2 regions of the Paenibacillus sp. P4_E11 genome follow, and region 1 is predicted to be linked to the other one. Evidence: a T-box and tRNA genes for the amino acid it is inferred to sense, from the RefSeq annotation. Region 1 holds a T-box; the other holds one or more tRNA genes.

Region 1 (7,242 bases):
TTACGTTTATCACGTCGATGGTCTCGTCGAGACATCTGTAGCACGGATATTGAGGCTGTCGATTCATTGCGGACAAGAGATATCTCGGCTTACAACCCCTGCAGCTGGCCATTCTCGTGCTGCAAGCCGATTTTTGAGGCTGTCGATTCATTGTGGACATAAGGAGTAGAAAGTGAACCTGGCGAGTTTTGGCTTGAACCTCCAACCGCTAAATCCCTTATACAGTCATAGGAGGTTCAAACAAGATGTTTAAGCCCTGGGGCCCCCGCAAAGTACTTGGAATTAACTACAGAGCTTGGCTTCACTTTGCGGGGATGACTAAGGGTCCTTTTTCACTTGGAACGGCCGTTTTTGCTTCAATCAACAATGAATCTACAGTCTCATCCCCACGCTACTCCTCACATATTGCCCAAACCCTTACTCGAAGCGAATAAGGTAGTAATTTTTCTTCCCACGCCGAAGCACGATGTACTTGCCATGAAGCCGCTGCCCTTCACCGATAACGGTGTCGGTGCCTGTCTGCTTCTCCCCGTTCACGTAGACGGCTCCGCTCTCGATATCCTGCTTCGCTTGTCTGCGCGAAGGGGCTGCCTGAGCTGCTACCAACAGATCGATCAAGCCAGTCTCTTGCCCTCCATCGAGCACTGTTGTCGGCATGTCCTGTAGGGCTTCGATCAGCTCGACTTCGCTCAACTGCGTGACATCGCCGGAGAACAACGCCTGCGTGATCTTCTCCGCGCTTTCGACCGCTTCCGCCCCGTGTACAAGCCGAGTTACTTCACGAGCCAGTTCCCGCTGAGCGACGCGCTTCTCGGGACGTTCCTTGAGCTCTGCCTCCAGCTCCTCGATCTGCTCGCGCGATAGGAAAGTGAAGAACTTGAGGAACTTGACCACATCATTGTCATCGGTATTGATCCAGAACTGATAGAACTGGTACGCGGACGTCTTGTTCCGATCCAACCAGATCGCACCGGATTCGGACTTGCCGAACTTCTTCCCGTCACTCTTCGTGACGAGCGGCATCGTCATGCCATACGCCTCATTGCCGCCCATCTTGCCGATCAGGTCTAGACCAGCTGTAATGTTGCCCCACTGATCGCTGCCGCCAACTTGTAAGGAGCAGTTGTGCTCCACATTCAGCTTGTGGAAGTCGTAAGCTTGCAAGATCATGTAGCTGAATTCGGTGAAGGAGATCCCGTTCGCGAGACGCGAATCGACCGAGTCTTTGCCGAGCATGTAATTAACCGTGAAGTTCTTGCCTACATCCCGCAGGAACGAAATCGCGTCCAATGGTGCGAGCCAATCATAGTTACTAACGAGCTTGGCTGGATTGTCGGACGAGTCGAACTCCAAGAAACGCGACAGCTGCCGCTTCAAGCTCTCCGTCCATTGAGCGACCGTATCGGACGTATTCAGTGAGCGCTCCGTGGATCGACCGCTCGGGTCGCCGATTAGTCCGGTACCGCCGCCGACTAAGGCAATCGACGTGTGCCCGGCCAGTTGGAAGCGGCGCAAGATCRAGATCGGCAACAGGCTGCCGATATGCAAGCTGTCTGCTGTTGGATCGAAGCCGCAGTACATAACAACGCGTTCGTTGTCCAGCTTCTTCGCAAGCCCCTCACGGTTCGTCATCTGGTACACGAGCCCGCGGTATTCCAAATCTTCTAATAAATTCGTCAAGTTACTCTCTCCTTATAGTTGGAATGTAGTCTTGCAGAACCAAAAAAGACCCGCCCCTGTCATAGACAGGGACGAGTCATCGCGGTACCACCCTAATTTGAAGACGCACAATCGGCATCTTCCACTCGTATCGGATAACGGCCGATTACCGTCTTGTCCTTCCGCAGTGTTAGCGGGTTCGGATCAACATGCTCCGGGCTGTAATTCGCGTTCGTCCCGTACCGGCTTGCACCAACCGCCGGCTCTCTGGTACTCGGGATGTCGTCTGCTACTGATTCCCATCATCGCTTTTTGTGAAATATTCGTCTGATACAGGTTATACCATTTTCACATCGGTGTGTCAATTTGCTAAAAACTGCTCAAGTCAAACCGATTCCCGTCCGGATCGTACACATGGAAAAATACAAGCCCTCTTGTCGTAAATCCGCCTATTGCAGAAACAGGTGCGCCGCTCTCCGATAAGTCTTTATGATACTTGAAAAAGGCTTCGCGGCTACCAACAAAACACCTTGGCCGGAACAATCCGTCTATCGGGCCGGTGACCGGCATAGCTGGATCTTCTTCAAGCACCCATTGTGAGCGTCCTTCCTCATAGTTGACACCTAGTGTCATGACCGCATAACCGTCCACCGAACGTTCGAGTTGCAGCTCCATGCCTATATAGTGTTGATACCACTCGATTGAACGCTGCAAATGCTTCACCCGAATGCGAAACACACTTGTATCGGCAAAGCCATCATCCTGGAGCGCTGCATCTTCTACCGCAGTCAATCGCATAGCCCCGTCCACTGCCCAGAAATCAAACGATTCACGCCCAAGTAGATCCTTATACATCTCCGACACCCGAATATCCGACGCTTGGAACTGGGCATATTGACTGCCTAAATCCTTCACTCTCCAACACCAACGAATATTCGAGTCGTTCGTTTCACGATTAGCGGCTGGTGACGGCAATCCATCGGCGGTAACCCCGGATTGAATCCATACGCCCCAGCCCATATGGGTTTTTTTCCCGATCACCGCTTCTGGTCCCGGCTTCCAATTTTCTTGCTGGGCGATCTTCCAACCCATGTGACTGCGGAACCACGCAACGGCATCATCATGCTGTTCTAATGTCGTATCCACATCGCCTCCATCGAACACCACAGGCGGTACAGTAAGTTTAGCAGCAATCTGTTCTACTTGTTCCTGCTGTGCTGCATTCGTTCGATTAACACCATGAATCAGCTTCAGTGGGACTGGAACCGACTGAGGCTTATAACTCTCCCCTTCCCCGTCTGCTGCTACAACCTTTTTCAGTGCGTCTTTATCCAAGCAAACATCCTCCTAGCTACCTGATTGATAGGTTTGACACTTTCACAGCTATTGTATCAAGATGGATACGGTTTGTTTTTGTTCTTTTTTATCATTTCCGTTATTTTCTCCATTTCACATGAGCAAAACCCACCTTCGGCGCTAACCTAGAGGTGGGTTTATACGTTCAATTGTATCTTCATTGTAACCGCAGTCATCAGTGCGCACAACCGTGCTTAGGTGGTATACAATTGCTACGTCAAGTGTTTGAATTGCGGCAAATGATCACGGTTGACCGCGAACATCTCGTCCGTCATCTTCTTGATTTCGTCCAAACTCAGCACCGCCGATGTCAGTGGATCGTGGCAGATTGCGTGGAAAATTTGGCGCGGATCCCCGCTCATCGAGCCTTCCACCGCGAGCTGTTCGCACTGGGCATTAAGCGTATTAAGTATCGCCAGCTGTGGTGGCAAAGATCCAACATGAATGGGCTCAAGTCCGCTCTTGGAAGCAAGGATCGGCACTTCAACGCAAACGTTCTCTGGCAAGTTACGAATATAACCTTGATTGCGTACGTTGCCGTAAAATTTGAACATCGTACCATCTCCGAGCATCGCGTTAAATATATTCGCCGCATACTCGTGTCCCCGTTTCAAATCGATCGACTCCTGATCGAGCCACTTCACGATCTCATCCTGCCACGACGTCTGGCGGTTCCGATACGATTTCAATATGTAGGCGTGTTCTCCGGGATTCCAGTTCGTCCCGTGGGTACAATATTTCTCGATCAAATCCGGCCGTTTGCGGAACCAGGCGTTGTATTCGGAATTGTGGCCGCTCGATTCCGTGACATAATAGTCGAGATGCAGGAACATTTCGTTGCGTACATGCTCCTCATTATAGATTTCGGGTCTTCCCGTAATGGCGTCGCGAATAAGTGGGATCGCATCCTTGCCGTTCCACTTGTATTCGAGGAACCAGGCTTGGTGGTTAATACCCCCGCATAGATAGGTGACTTCTTCCATCGGCGCGCCGATCCAGCGGGCTAACATACCGGCGGTGCCCTGCACGCTGTGGCACAATCCCACGACGTTGACGCTCGTGTAGTTCTGCATGGCACTGCACAGCATCGTCATCGGGTTCGTGTAATTCAGAAATACAGCATCCGGGCAATACTTCTCGATGTCGCGGCAAATGTCGAGCATCGCAGGGATGGTGCGCAGTGCTCGAAAAATACCTGCCGGACCACGCGTATCCCCAACATTGATGTCAACGCCGTACCGCTTCGGAATTTCTATATCGTGCTGCCAAACGTCCACATGGCTCGCAAGAATCGTACATACGACACCGTCCGCGTCCTTCAGTGCTTCAGCGCGATCCTGAGTAGCGACTACCGTGGCCGGATAACCGCCGGCTGCGACAATTTTGTCCACTGCTTTCTTGATGTATGACAACCGCTCGCCATCGATGTCCATCAGCGCAATCGTACTGTCCGCAAGTGCGGGATACGATAAAATGTCCCGGACGAGTCCTCTCGTAAATCCGAAACTACCAGCCCCAATAAATGCTATTTTTTTCACAACGACTACCTCCTTGTTTGTAGGAAAACAGATGATGAAAGCTATCTCTAGCATAGTCGTTTCAGAAAAGAAAAGAATGGAATAGTGTGGGATGAATATGTCATAATGTGAGGTGTTCGAATGAAATTCGGGAGGTTGTGTAAGATGGCAATAACGTTAACTGGCGGCAAACATAACCATTCCGACCTTGTTTTCTACTACTCCGGTTCGGAAGACTGTACTCCTGGACACGCTTATGGTCCGGCCGTCCGGGATAATTACCTCATTCATTATGTGAGGAGCGGCCAAGGGATCTTCCGAACGGGCAACTCGGTGTATACGCTTCGCCAAGGGCAGGGCTTCTTGATATGTCCCGGTGTCGTCACCTACTATCAGGCGGATCAAATAGACCCATGGAGCTATTCCTGGGTCGGCTTCGATGGCTTAAAGGCGGAATCGAATTTACGGTATGCAAATGTAACGGGTGATGTGCCAATATTCACATTGAAGGAAGAGAGCGGCATGATCGATTGCTTCGCCATGCTGGAGGAAGCGAAGAAGTTGTCCCACGGACGAGAGTTACGGTTGCTCAGCGGCCTGTATTACTTTTTCTCCCATCTGACGGAATACACGGCTGGCGAACGTACGGTCAATACCGCTGATCAGAAGCAACTGTACGTCAAAGCGTCCATCGAATACATCGAAAAAAACTATAGCCGCAAAATGACAATTCAGGAGCTGGCGAACTATATCGGCCTTAATCGCAGTTATTTTTGCGCCGTATTCAAAGATGTGGCCCACGTGTCTCCACAGGAATATTTGGTCAACTTCCGCATGGAGCGGGCATGCGAGCTACTTGCCGACCTTGCGCTGACCGTCGGTGACGTAGCCCGTTCTATCGGTTATGACGATCCGCTCGTCTTTTCCAAAATGTTCACAAAGGTCATTGGCACCGCCCCCCGGGAATACCGGAAAGCCCGATTGGCGACATAAACTTTTCACTTCCTAAGAACGTCTTACTTGGTACGAGGCTGTAACCACATTCACTTCTTATAGTACTCATACAATACGAACCCGGTATACTTTATATAAAAACCATTCTGAATAAGGCTTTGGTATTTCGGTTCGAACGGGATGTGCGCAGTATGCGCAAAGTGTATCGGCACAAGAGGGAGACGTTGCTCGGCAACGTCCAGCATATTCTAGGCAATCGAGTCCGAATCTCAGGTGCGGCATCCGGCCTGCATGCCATTCTCCATGTCTCCCATACCCTGCAGCAGGAAGCTCTTGTACACCTTGCGGCAGAGGCACGAGTCAGGCTACACCCGGTGTCAGACTATCATGTCCGAATGATTCACACAATGGCACGTCCATGGAATCGTCTTCTTCCTTCTTGCTGGGCTACGTTGGTCTCTCGTACGATCAGATCACAGAAGGAATCCGCCGATTGGCAGACGTCTGGTTCCCTTAGATTAAGCGACTGGAGTACCGTTTAATACGGGCTCATCCGGCCTGAGCAGCACGACATCGCCCTCTTCCGGTGTTCCGCCGAGGACAAGTACTTCGGATTTGAATCCTGCAATGGAACGTGGCGGGAAATTGACGACGGCTGCCACCTGTCGGCCCACAAGTACCGATGGCTCATACCTATGTGTTATTTGGGCCGAGGAATATTTGATTCCCAATTCACCAAAGTCGATCGTAAGCTTGTAAGCCGGCTTGCGCGCTTTCGGGAATGGCTCTGCATGTACTATTGTGCCGATCCGAATGTCTAGCTTGTGAAAATCTTCAATAGTTGCCATGTTGGGTCCTAACCTCCTGATGTGTTATACAACCTTCTTTTCCAATGAGATATAAAGATCAAACTCACTGTCTTCAGCTTCACCCTTGTAATGTTCATCGTACAGTTCGAAGAAAGGCGGCTTGTTCGTTTCCTTGTAGCCGTGCTCGGTTAACCAACTGCCAATCTCACATAACGTTTCACCGATTCCCAGAATCGATCCTCGATGCTGGAACACTACGTATTCGTTAGCAGGCACAGTAAATCGGATCAACCCTGGAGGTGCTTCCGTTCCAGCTTCAACTTCTACGCAAGCAATATACCGTTTGTTGCGCTCATCGCAGACTCCCATGGATTCAGTCGAGTTGACTCTCCCTTCAATTCTAGGGACGTGCTGGATGAAATCATGCCATACTTTCGGCGCATCTACGGGAGTCAATGGACACGCCATACCGATGACTTCGAACGATTCCTTCGTTGTGTATTGCATGAAATGGACGCTCATCTATGGATGCCTCCTTCAGTTGGTCTACTAGTAACTTTCTCGATCTTGTAGTTATTCATGAAAAGTTCAACCTTGTTCCGTTTGCTTAGCTGTTCAAGATGGACGAGTATGACTTCGAGAAAAAACTTAATCCCACGATGAATTTTCCCGCCTGTAAAATATAAGGCAATCTCATAGGGAGTTACAGCCCCTTGAAGTATGGCCTCGACGATTTTCTGATCGGTCATCTCAATTCTATCCCGTATATTAGCAATGACCCTCTTATGATCCTCGATTACCAGTCCATGCCCTGGAAGCACACATTGTAGGGGAACCACCTCATGGAGAAACTCCATAGAGCGAATGTAGGCATCCAGATCGTTAATCGCCGGAGGTCCGTTCTGAAGCAGCAAATCCCCGCCGAATAAAGTCGCTGTCTTCTTGTG
Region 2 (7,242 bases), on a different contig from region 1:
CGGAGCAGTTATATCGGACCGCAGCACGACAGTCGTCCCCCGTTTGTCTAACAGCTTGAACAGTTTCTTATCGGATGTAGAACTCGCAGCACCGACCGTATCGTAATATTCCAACGTCGGCGTAATAATTTGTCGATATCCCCAACGCTGCATGCAATCCAGCAAATTGGCTTCAATGCGTCTGAGCTTGGTTACCGCTTCTGGCAAATAATCCTTGACGCCGGTCGGCTTTTCGAACACTTTTGGTTTGGACATCCCCATTCACCTCTTCATGACGACTATCTGTCTATTTCAACCGAAACGCTTTATCGCAATAATGTGCTACCATATTACCATGCTACCAAAGTAAAGATATGTGTTAGTTTACCACGTGTCGCTTGAACTCGTCAACGCACAACTCCCTACTGTTCCCTAACAAGCAAACAACCGGAGGCACCGCCCCCGGCCATCTCCTGCTGCTATGATTCCTGATTGTTCGATCCTTCTCTGATGACCCTGAGTGGATTCCCCGCTACAAAACTACCCGCCTCAACGTCCTTGTGCACCACACTACCAGCTCCTACGATCGCGTTATCGCCAATCGTAACCCCTGGCAATACCGTCACGTTCGCGCCGATCATCACATTCGAGCCTATCGTAATGGTTCCTAACCGATATTCCTTGATCAGGTATTCGTGCGTTAATAACGTGGTATTGTAGCCGATGATCGTATTGCTGCCTACATGAATCTTCTCTGGAAAAAAAACATCGACCATCACCATCAGCGCAAAAGCCGTCTGTTCTCCAACCTTCATTCCCAGCACACGACGGTAAATCCAGTTTTTCACCGGCAGCGATGGGCAGTAGCGGGAAATTTGAATGAAGATGAAATTACGCACTGCCTTGAACTTACTGACAGTGCTGTACATTTGCCACAATGCATTCGGTCCATCTACCGGATATTGTTCCGTCTTTCTCAAGGCCGTTCCCTCTTTTATCCTACAATCTCGATTAATTCCCGTATGTCGTGTATCAGATAAGTCGGATCGTACTTACGGAGATGCGCTTCACCCTTCAATGACCAAGCCACAGCTACACTAGCTACACCCGCCTCATGGGCTGCGATAAGATCATACTGACTATCGCCTACCATCAGCGACTCCGTAGCAGACACATTCAGCTGTCCCAGCGCCTTAACGATCATCTCTGGATTCGGTTTGCCCTGCGCTACGTCTTCCACCGTCACAATCGTCTCCATGAATGAGTCCAACCCGCACAGCTTCAGTCCCATCAGTGTTGTCGCCCGCATTTTGTTCGTACATACGCCCATCCGAATTCCTCTTGCTTGGAGCTCCGCCAATGCTTCCCGAACATAAGGGAATTGTGTAACTAGCTCGTCATGCTTGGCCACATTGAACGCTCTATATTTTACAACCAAATCTTCAATCTGCTCAAGTCCGGTGAAAAATTTGATCTGTTCGTACAAGGAGAAGCCCATATGAGGAATAATGTCTTCCCGTGTGTAGACTTTCTTGGTAATGCCTTCCAACGTATGCAGAAACGATTGAATGATCAATTCATTCGTGTCCACGATCGTCCCATCCAAATCGAAGAGAACGGTTGTAATCTTGCCCATGCTGTGTATTCTCCCCTATCCAAGCTAATGTTAAATCCCTTCGCCCGTATCGATAGCAGTGTCACTTACCCGTGTTGAACGAATCGGATCGGCGTACTTCTCACTTGACCATCCTTTGCGTCTTCTCACTACAATCAGCACAATGGCCGCAATAATGATTAGAATAGCCAATAGCTGCGAAATTCTTACGTTTCCATAATCCATTGAACCTGGTTCGAATACGACTGTCATCGGCATCCACAGGGCATCTATGAAGCTCTTGAACCATTCCGGCGCCGTGAAGGCGAGACTGTCTGTCCGAATTCCTTCAATAAAGAATCGACCGATTGAATACCAGATGAAGTAGCTGAAGAACAATTCCCCTGCACGGAGAAACTTTTGTCTTCGCAGTACGAGCAACAAGATCAACCCAACAAGATTCCACATCGATTCATATAGAAACGTAGGATGATAGAACTCCCCCTGTATGTACATCTGATCCACGATAAAATTCGGCAAATGCAGCGAATCCCGAAGAAACGATTCTGTCACCGGACCGCCATGCGCCTCCTGGTTGACGAAGTTCCCCCAGCGACCGATCAGCTGTCCCGCGAGTAGCGACGGTGCACAAATATCGGCAATCCTCCAGAAGTTATAACCTCTGCGCCGGACAAAAATAACGGCCGCTATGATCGCTCCGATTAAGGCTCCATAGATAGCAATACCTCCATGCCAGATCGCGAATATCTCCCACAAATTGTTTTTGTAAGCATCCCACTTGAACGCGACGTAATAGATGCGCGCCCCAACAATCGCCGACGGAACCCCGATCAGTAGTAAATCCATGAAAAATTCCGGCACAATACCGTACCGCTTACCTTCCTGAATCGCAAGCAGTAGGCCGATTAGAGCCGCAGATCCCAGAATGATCCCATACCAGTGAACCGGTATCGGGCCTAGTGAGAAGGCGACCGGATTTAATAAAAAGTGCATAGATTAACTCCTTTCAAATATGCGGACCCAATATTTCCTCCGTCTCTTGAGGTTCCCGCAGACAGCCTTCAATCCCCTTCGTCCAGATCTCCTGCCAGTGTCTCCGTCAACTTATTCGTGAACTGTAGCGCCGCGTTATAGCCCATTCTCTTCAAGCGGAAGTTCATCGCCGCTACCTCAATAATGACGGCCAAGTTTCTACCGGGACGTACTGGAATGGTAACAAGAGGCAGGTCCGTATCGATAACCCGGGTCGTCTCTTCGTCCAAGCCCAACCGATCGTATTCCTTATCTTGTTGCCACGTTTCCAAGCGGATGACGAGCGTAATCTTCTTCACATTACGGATCGCGCCTGCTCCGAATAAAGTCATTACGTTAATGATACCGACTCCACGAATTTCCAACAAATGCTTAATAAGGTCTGGCGCGTTCCCGACGAGTATATTCTCCGCCACTTGACGAATTTCGACCGCATCATCAGCAATAAGCCGGTGCCCTCGCTTGACAAGCTCCAGCGCCGTCTCGCTCTTCCCGATTCCACTTGTCCCTGTGATCAGCATACCAATCCCGTATACGTCCACTAGAACTCCATGAATCGTCGTAGTCGGGGCTAGCTTATTTTCCAAAAAACCCGTTATTCGACTCACTAGAGTCGTCGTCGCCATCGAGGTGCGTAGAACCGGCATCCCGTACTTATCCGCCTCTTCCAGCAGTTCGGTTGGCGCTGTCATGCCCCGAGTTATACAGAAGCAAGGTGTTATTTCCTCCGAGCACATCCGTTGCATCCGGTCTCGGCGCTCTTCGGCTGTGAGCGTCTCGAAGAAGGTCAGCTCCGTCTTACCTAGAATTTGCACACGCTCTCTCGGGTGGTAGGCGAAATACCCAGCCATTTCCAAACCCGGACGGTACAGATCTGCTACGTGAATCAAACGGCTCTGTCCGTCTCCTCCGGCTAACACTTCCAGTTGAAATGCCTGCACGAGATCAGACACCTTCGTCTTTTTCCCCATCATCTAATCCCCTTATGCCAGAACCGGCATTTCTGCATGCGCGGATCCTCTCATATGTCCATTCCCTACTTTATTCCATATAGCCATCGTAACGAAAATACGGAATGAAAGCAACCGTCATACAACCACCCGACATCTGTCGTGCCCTATTCATGACGAGTATGGGTCATTAAAACGCCCCAGAACTAGTAAAGGGCCAGCACTAGGCTGACCCTTCTTCATTCCTGATTAGCTCAAGAATACGTTCTTTTCTGTTTCTTTGTCGAAGATGTGGACCTTGTTCATGTCAACTGCCAACTTCACGCTCATGCCATCCTTGAAGGCTGTGCGGGAGTTCAGACGAGCAACAACCGGGTTTGGTCCGATGCCGTTCAAGTACAGTTGCATTTCGTGACCCAAGTTCTCTACTACTTCGATGTTCCCGTTCACGATGCTGTTCGGGGAACCTTCCAGGAAGATCGGCTCATCGTGAAGATCTTCTGGACGAACTCCGAAGACGACTTCTTTGTTAATGTAGCCTTTTTCCTTGAGCAATTGTGCTTTGCCTTCTGGCAATAATACATCTACGCCACTCGCTTTGAAACGAACTTGACCGTTCGATTCGCTCAAGCTGCCTGTTACAAGGTTCATCGAAGGCGATCCAATGAAAGTTGCAACGTACATGTTAACTGGGAAGTTGTAGATTTCTTCAGGTGTAGCCGCTTGTTGAATGATCCCTTGGTGCATAACAACGATACGATCGCCCATCGTCATAGCTTCTGTTTGGTCATGCGTTACGTAGATGATCGTTGTTTCCAAGCGCTTGTGCAGCTTGTTGATCTCAGCACGCATCTGTACGCGGAGTTTGGCATCCAAGTTGGAGAGAGGTTCGTCCATCAAGAATACTTGTGGATCCCGTACGATAGCGCGTCCCAAGGCGACACGTTGACGTTGGCCCCCGGACAATGCTTTTGGTTTACGGTCGAGCAATACTTCGATATCGAGAATCTTAGCCGCTTGACGAACGCGAGCATCGATTTCAGCTTTCTTGAATTTACGCAATTTCAGACCAAATGCCATGTTCTGATATACGTTCATGTGCGGATATAGGGCATAGGATTGGAACACCATCGCAATGTCGCGGTCTTTAGGAGCTACATCGTTCACAAGGCGGTCGCCAATGTACAGTTCTCCAGAAGAAATTTCCTCCAAGCCAGCGATCATACGGAGAGTTGTGGACTTACCGCAACCGGAAGCACCTACGAGTACCAGGAACTCTTTGTCTTTAATCTCGAGGTTGAAGTCTTTTACTGTGTCTTCTGCAGCGCCTGGATATTTCTTCACGACGTGAGATAAGCGTACACCTGCCATGGATGATTCCCCCTAATAAATTATAAATTAATCTTAGATTTATCTTAACCTACCTCTTACCTTGTGACTATGCACATTGCTCACAAAAAAATTAGTTTCTTTTCGTCACTTTGTACAATAGTAAGGCAATATAGACGAGGACAGCGTGCCGGAAGTTCCGTACCTCCAGACCCGTCTCCTGCTTGAATTTATCCAACCTGTACAGCAACGTATTGCGATGAATGAATAGCCGCTTGGCGGTTTCGCTTACATTGCAATCCAGAGCAAGGAATTGCTCCAGTGTCGTCAACATTTCCAAGTCGAGCAGAGCATCCATTCGTTTCAAGACACGTTCTACAAACTCGACCTTCTCTTCCTCCGGAATCCAATGCAGCAGCTTCTCCATATGAAGCTTCCATGGCAAATGAATATATTCCGTTACATGGTAGGTTTGCCCAAGCGTAATCGCTTCACGGAGCCTGACAACCGTCTGCAGCGTCGACTTCGAAGGTCGAATCGGATAAGACACGGACAGATGGCACTCGCCTACCCATTCACTGGCCAGCATCTCATGCAACCCGTCACAGATCGACTCCAGCGTATCCTCCAACGCTTCTTCTTCCCCGTCGCCTTTCCCCGAGTCGCTTCCCGCTAAGAGCAGCGATTCCGGCACCAGGATCAGCCATTCCTTATCTAGTAACGGCAGTAATACGACATCCCCTTCGAAAAACGACTCCAGCAGCTTCTTCAACTCTTGGTAGCTTGTCTTCCGCTGATCGGAGTAATCCCCATACAATAAGATCGGGATCTTGGACGTGTAGAACGGGAATAAGGAGGCGACGGTCTCCGGCATTTCCCCTTCCGTAATGCCTGCTTCCAGCTCTTGAACGATCCAACTTCGAATAGCGCCCGCTTTCCTTTCATCATCCGATACGGGTGACAGCGATTGCAGCTTCTCCTGCGACCGGTATGCTTCAAGCGTCAGTTCCACCAACTGCTGCTCAGATGGCGTCAACAGCGGCTCGTCTATTACTAACGCATGCACGGAAGCAGCCTCTTTGTATAGGAAGAAGTAGCGAGAATGCTCATGCACAAAGCTTTTGGCGCTGAACACGGGACCTCCTGCAGTCATTCGGTTCCAATCTATAGTGGATAGCGAAGTCAGTCTAACTGCAGTGTTGAGAATTTGCTCCAATTGCTGTTTAATTAGATCCCAGTTGGTCACCTTCATCCCCCCGTCGTTGATCTACTCTTAATCATACACATTTTGAGGAGGGATGAAAACCTTTACCCCCTATCGCAGGCCGTTTCACGCAAAAACAAAAAACCTTCATCCTGTTAGAATGAAGGTCTTGATCACAATGTTGAAAAAATGGTGAGCCATGTAGGACTCGAACCTACGACACCCTGATTAAAAGTCAGGTGCTCTACCAACTGAGCTAATGGCTCATGAATGGATTCATGAGGTGAAAATGGTGGAGGATGATGGATTCGAACCACCGAACTCGTCAGAGAACAGATTTACAGTCTGCTGCGTTTGGCCACTTCGCTAATCCTCCATGGTATTGGTTTCCCCGGTTGTGAGTACCGCTATGCGTTATTCAGCCAAGGAAATACATGGTGGCTCGGGACGGAATCGAACCGCCGACACGAGGATTTTCAGTCCTCTGCTCTACCGACTGAGCTACCGAGCCATGAGTTGTACAGCTCTTACAGACAAAAAAAAATACAGGTACAACATATGCACTACTCTTTCATTTAATATGAGAGAGTTGTCGTGGTATTCGCCATAAAAAGAATGGCGGAGCTGACGGGATTCGAACCCGCGGTCTCCTGCGTGACAGGCAGGCATGTTGGGCCACTACACCACAGCTCCGCAATATAAGGTTGTCCCACGAGGGGAATGAAGATGGTGGAGGCTGAGGGGATCGAACCCCCGACCCTCTGCTTGTAAGGCAGATGCTCTCCCGGCTGAGCTAAGCCTCCGAATACTTGGTAGCGGCGGAGGGACTCGAACCCACGACCTCACGGGTATGAACCGTACGCTCTAGCCAGCTGAGCTACACCGCCAAGAAGATTGTAATTCCATAAAGTTTTACTCATATTGAAGATAAAACTACGGAGAGGAAGGGATTCGAACCCTTGCGMCTGTTACACCCTAACGCTTTAGCAAAGCGCCCCCTTCGGCCTCTTGGGTACCTCTCCATACAGAGATTTTATTCTCTGAAAACTAGATGCGAAAGCGGTAACGAGCCGCGATTGTGTAACTGGTCACTCCGGGTAAGAGTGAATAGGATAAGCCCTCGACCGATTAGT

What was found. A T-box is a leader RNA that pairs with one kind of tRNA and senses whether it is charged. The one in region 1 lies ahead of tyrS (tyrosine--tRNA ligase), so its partner is inferred to be a tRNA-Tyr.
Region 2: it has a tRNA-Tyr gene. The T-box ahead of tyrS (tyrosine--tRNA ligase) is inferred to sense a tRNA for this amino acid. The anticodon was not compared.

The regions. Positions count from the first base shown of each region.
Region 1 covers NZ_JBFUIX010000022.1:69,126-76,367, reverse strand. The annotation lists gene tyrS (tyrosine--tRNA ligase) at 418-1,680, opposite strand; T-box leader at 1,745-1,974, opposite strand; gene AC1DWB_RS11470 (VOC family protein) at 2,029-2,994, opposite strand; gene melA (alpha-galactosidase) at 3,228-4,553, opposite strand; gene AC1DWB_RS11460 (AraC family transcriptional regulator) at 4,698-5,525, shown strand; gene AC1DWB_RS11455 (hypothetical protein) at 5,678-6,028, shown strand; gene csaA (chaperone CsaA) at 6,005-6,334, opposite strand; gene AC1DWB_RS11445 (GyrI-like domain-containing protein) at 6,359-6,817, opposite strand; gene AC1DWB_RS11440 (MBL fold metallo-hydrolase) at 6,814-7,242, opposite strand, start outside.
Region 2 covers NZ_JBFUIX010000039.1:49,309-56,550, forward strand. The annotation lists gene AC1DWB_RS16405 (ATP phosphoribosyltransferase regulatory subunit) at 1-255, opposite strand, end outside; gene AC1DWB_RS16410 (acyltransferase) at 459-959, opposite strand; gene ppaX (pyrophosphatase PpaX) at 974-1,615, opposite strand; gene lgt (prolipoprotein diacylglyceryl transferase) at 1,646-2,587, opposite strand; gene hprK (HPr(Ser) kinase/phosphatase) at 2,656-3,597, opposite strand; gene AC1DWB_RS16430 (ABC transporter ATP-binding protein) at 3,826-4,947, opposite strand; gene AC1DWB_RS16435 (PucR family transcriptional regulator) at 5,039-6,151, opposite strand; tRNA gene AC1DWB_RS16440 (tRNA-Lys) at 6,300-6,375, opposite strand; tRNA gene AC1DWB_RS16445 (tRNA-Tyr) at 6,400-6,485, opposite strand; tRNA gene AC1DWB_RS16450 (tRNA-Phe) at 6,545-6,620, opposite strand; tRNA gene AC1DWB_RS16455 (tRNA-Asp) at 6,726-6,802, opposite strand; tRNA gene AC1DWB_RS16460 (tRNA-Val) at 6,837-6,912, opposite strand; tRNA gene AC1DWB_RS16465 (tRNA-Met) at 6,920-6,996, opposite strand; tRNA gene AC1DWB_RS16470 (tRNA-Ser) at 7,046-7,131, opposite strand; partial or broken rRNA gene AC1DWB_RS16475 (23S ribosomal RNA) at 7,218-7,242, opposite strand, start outside.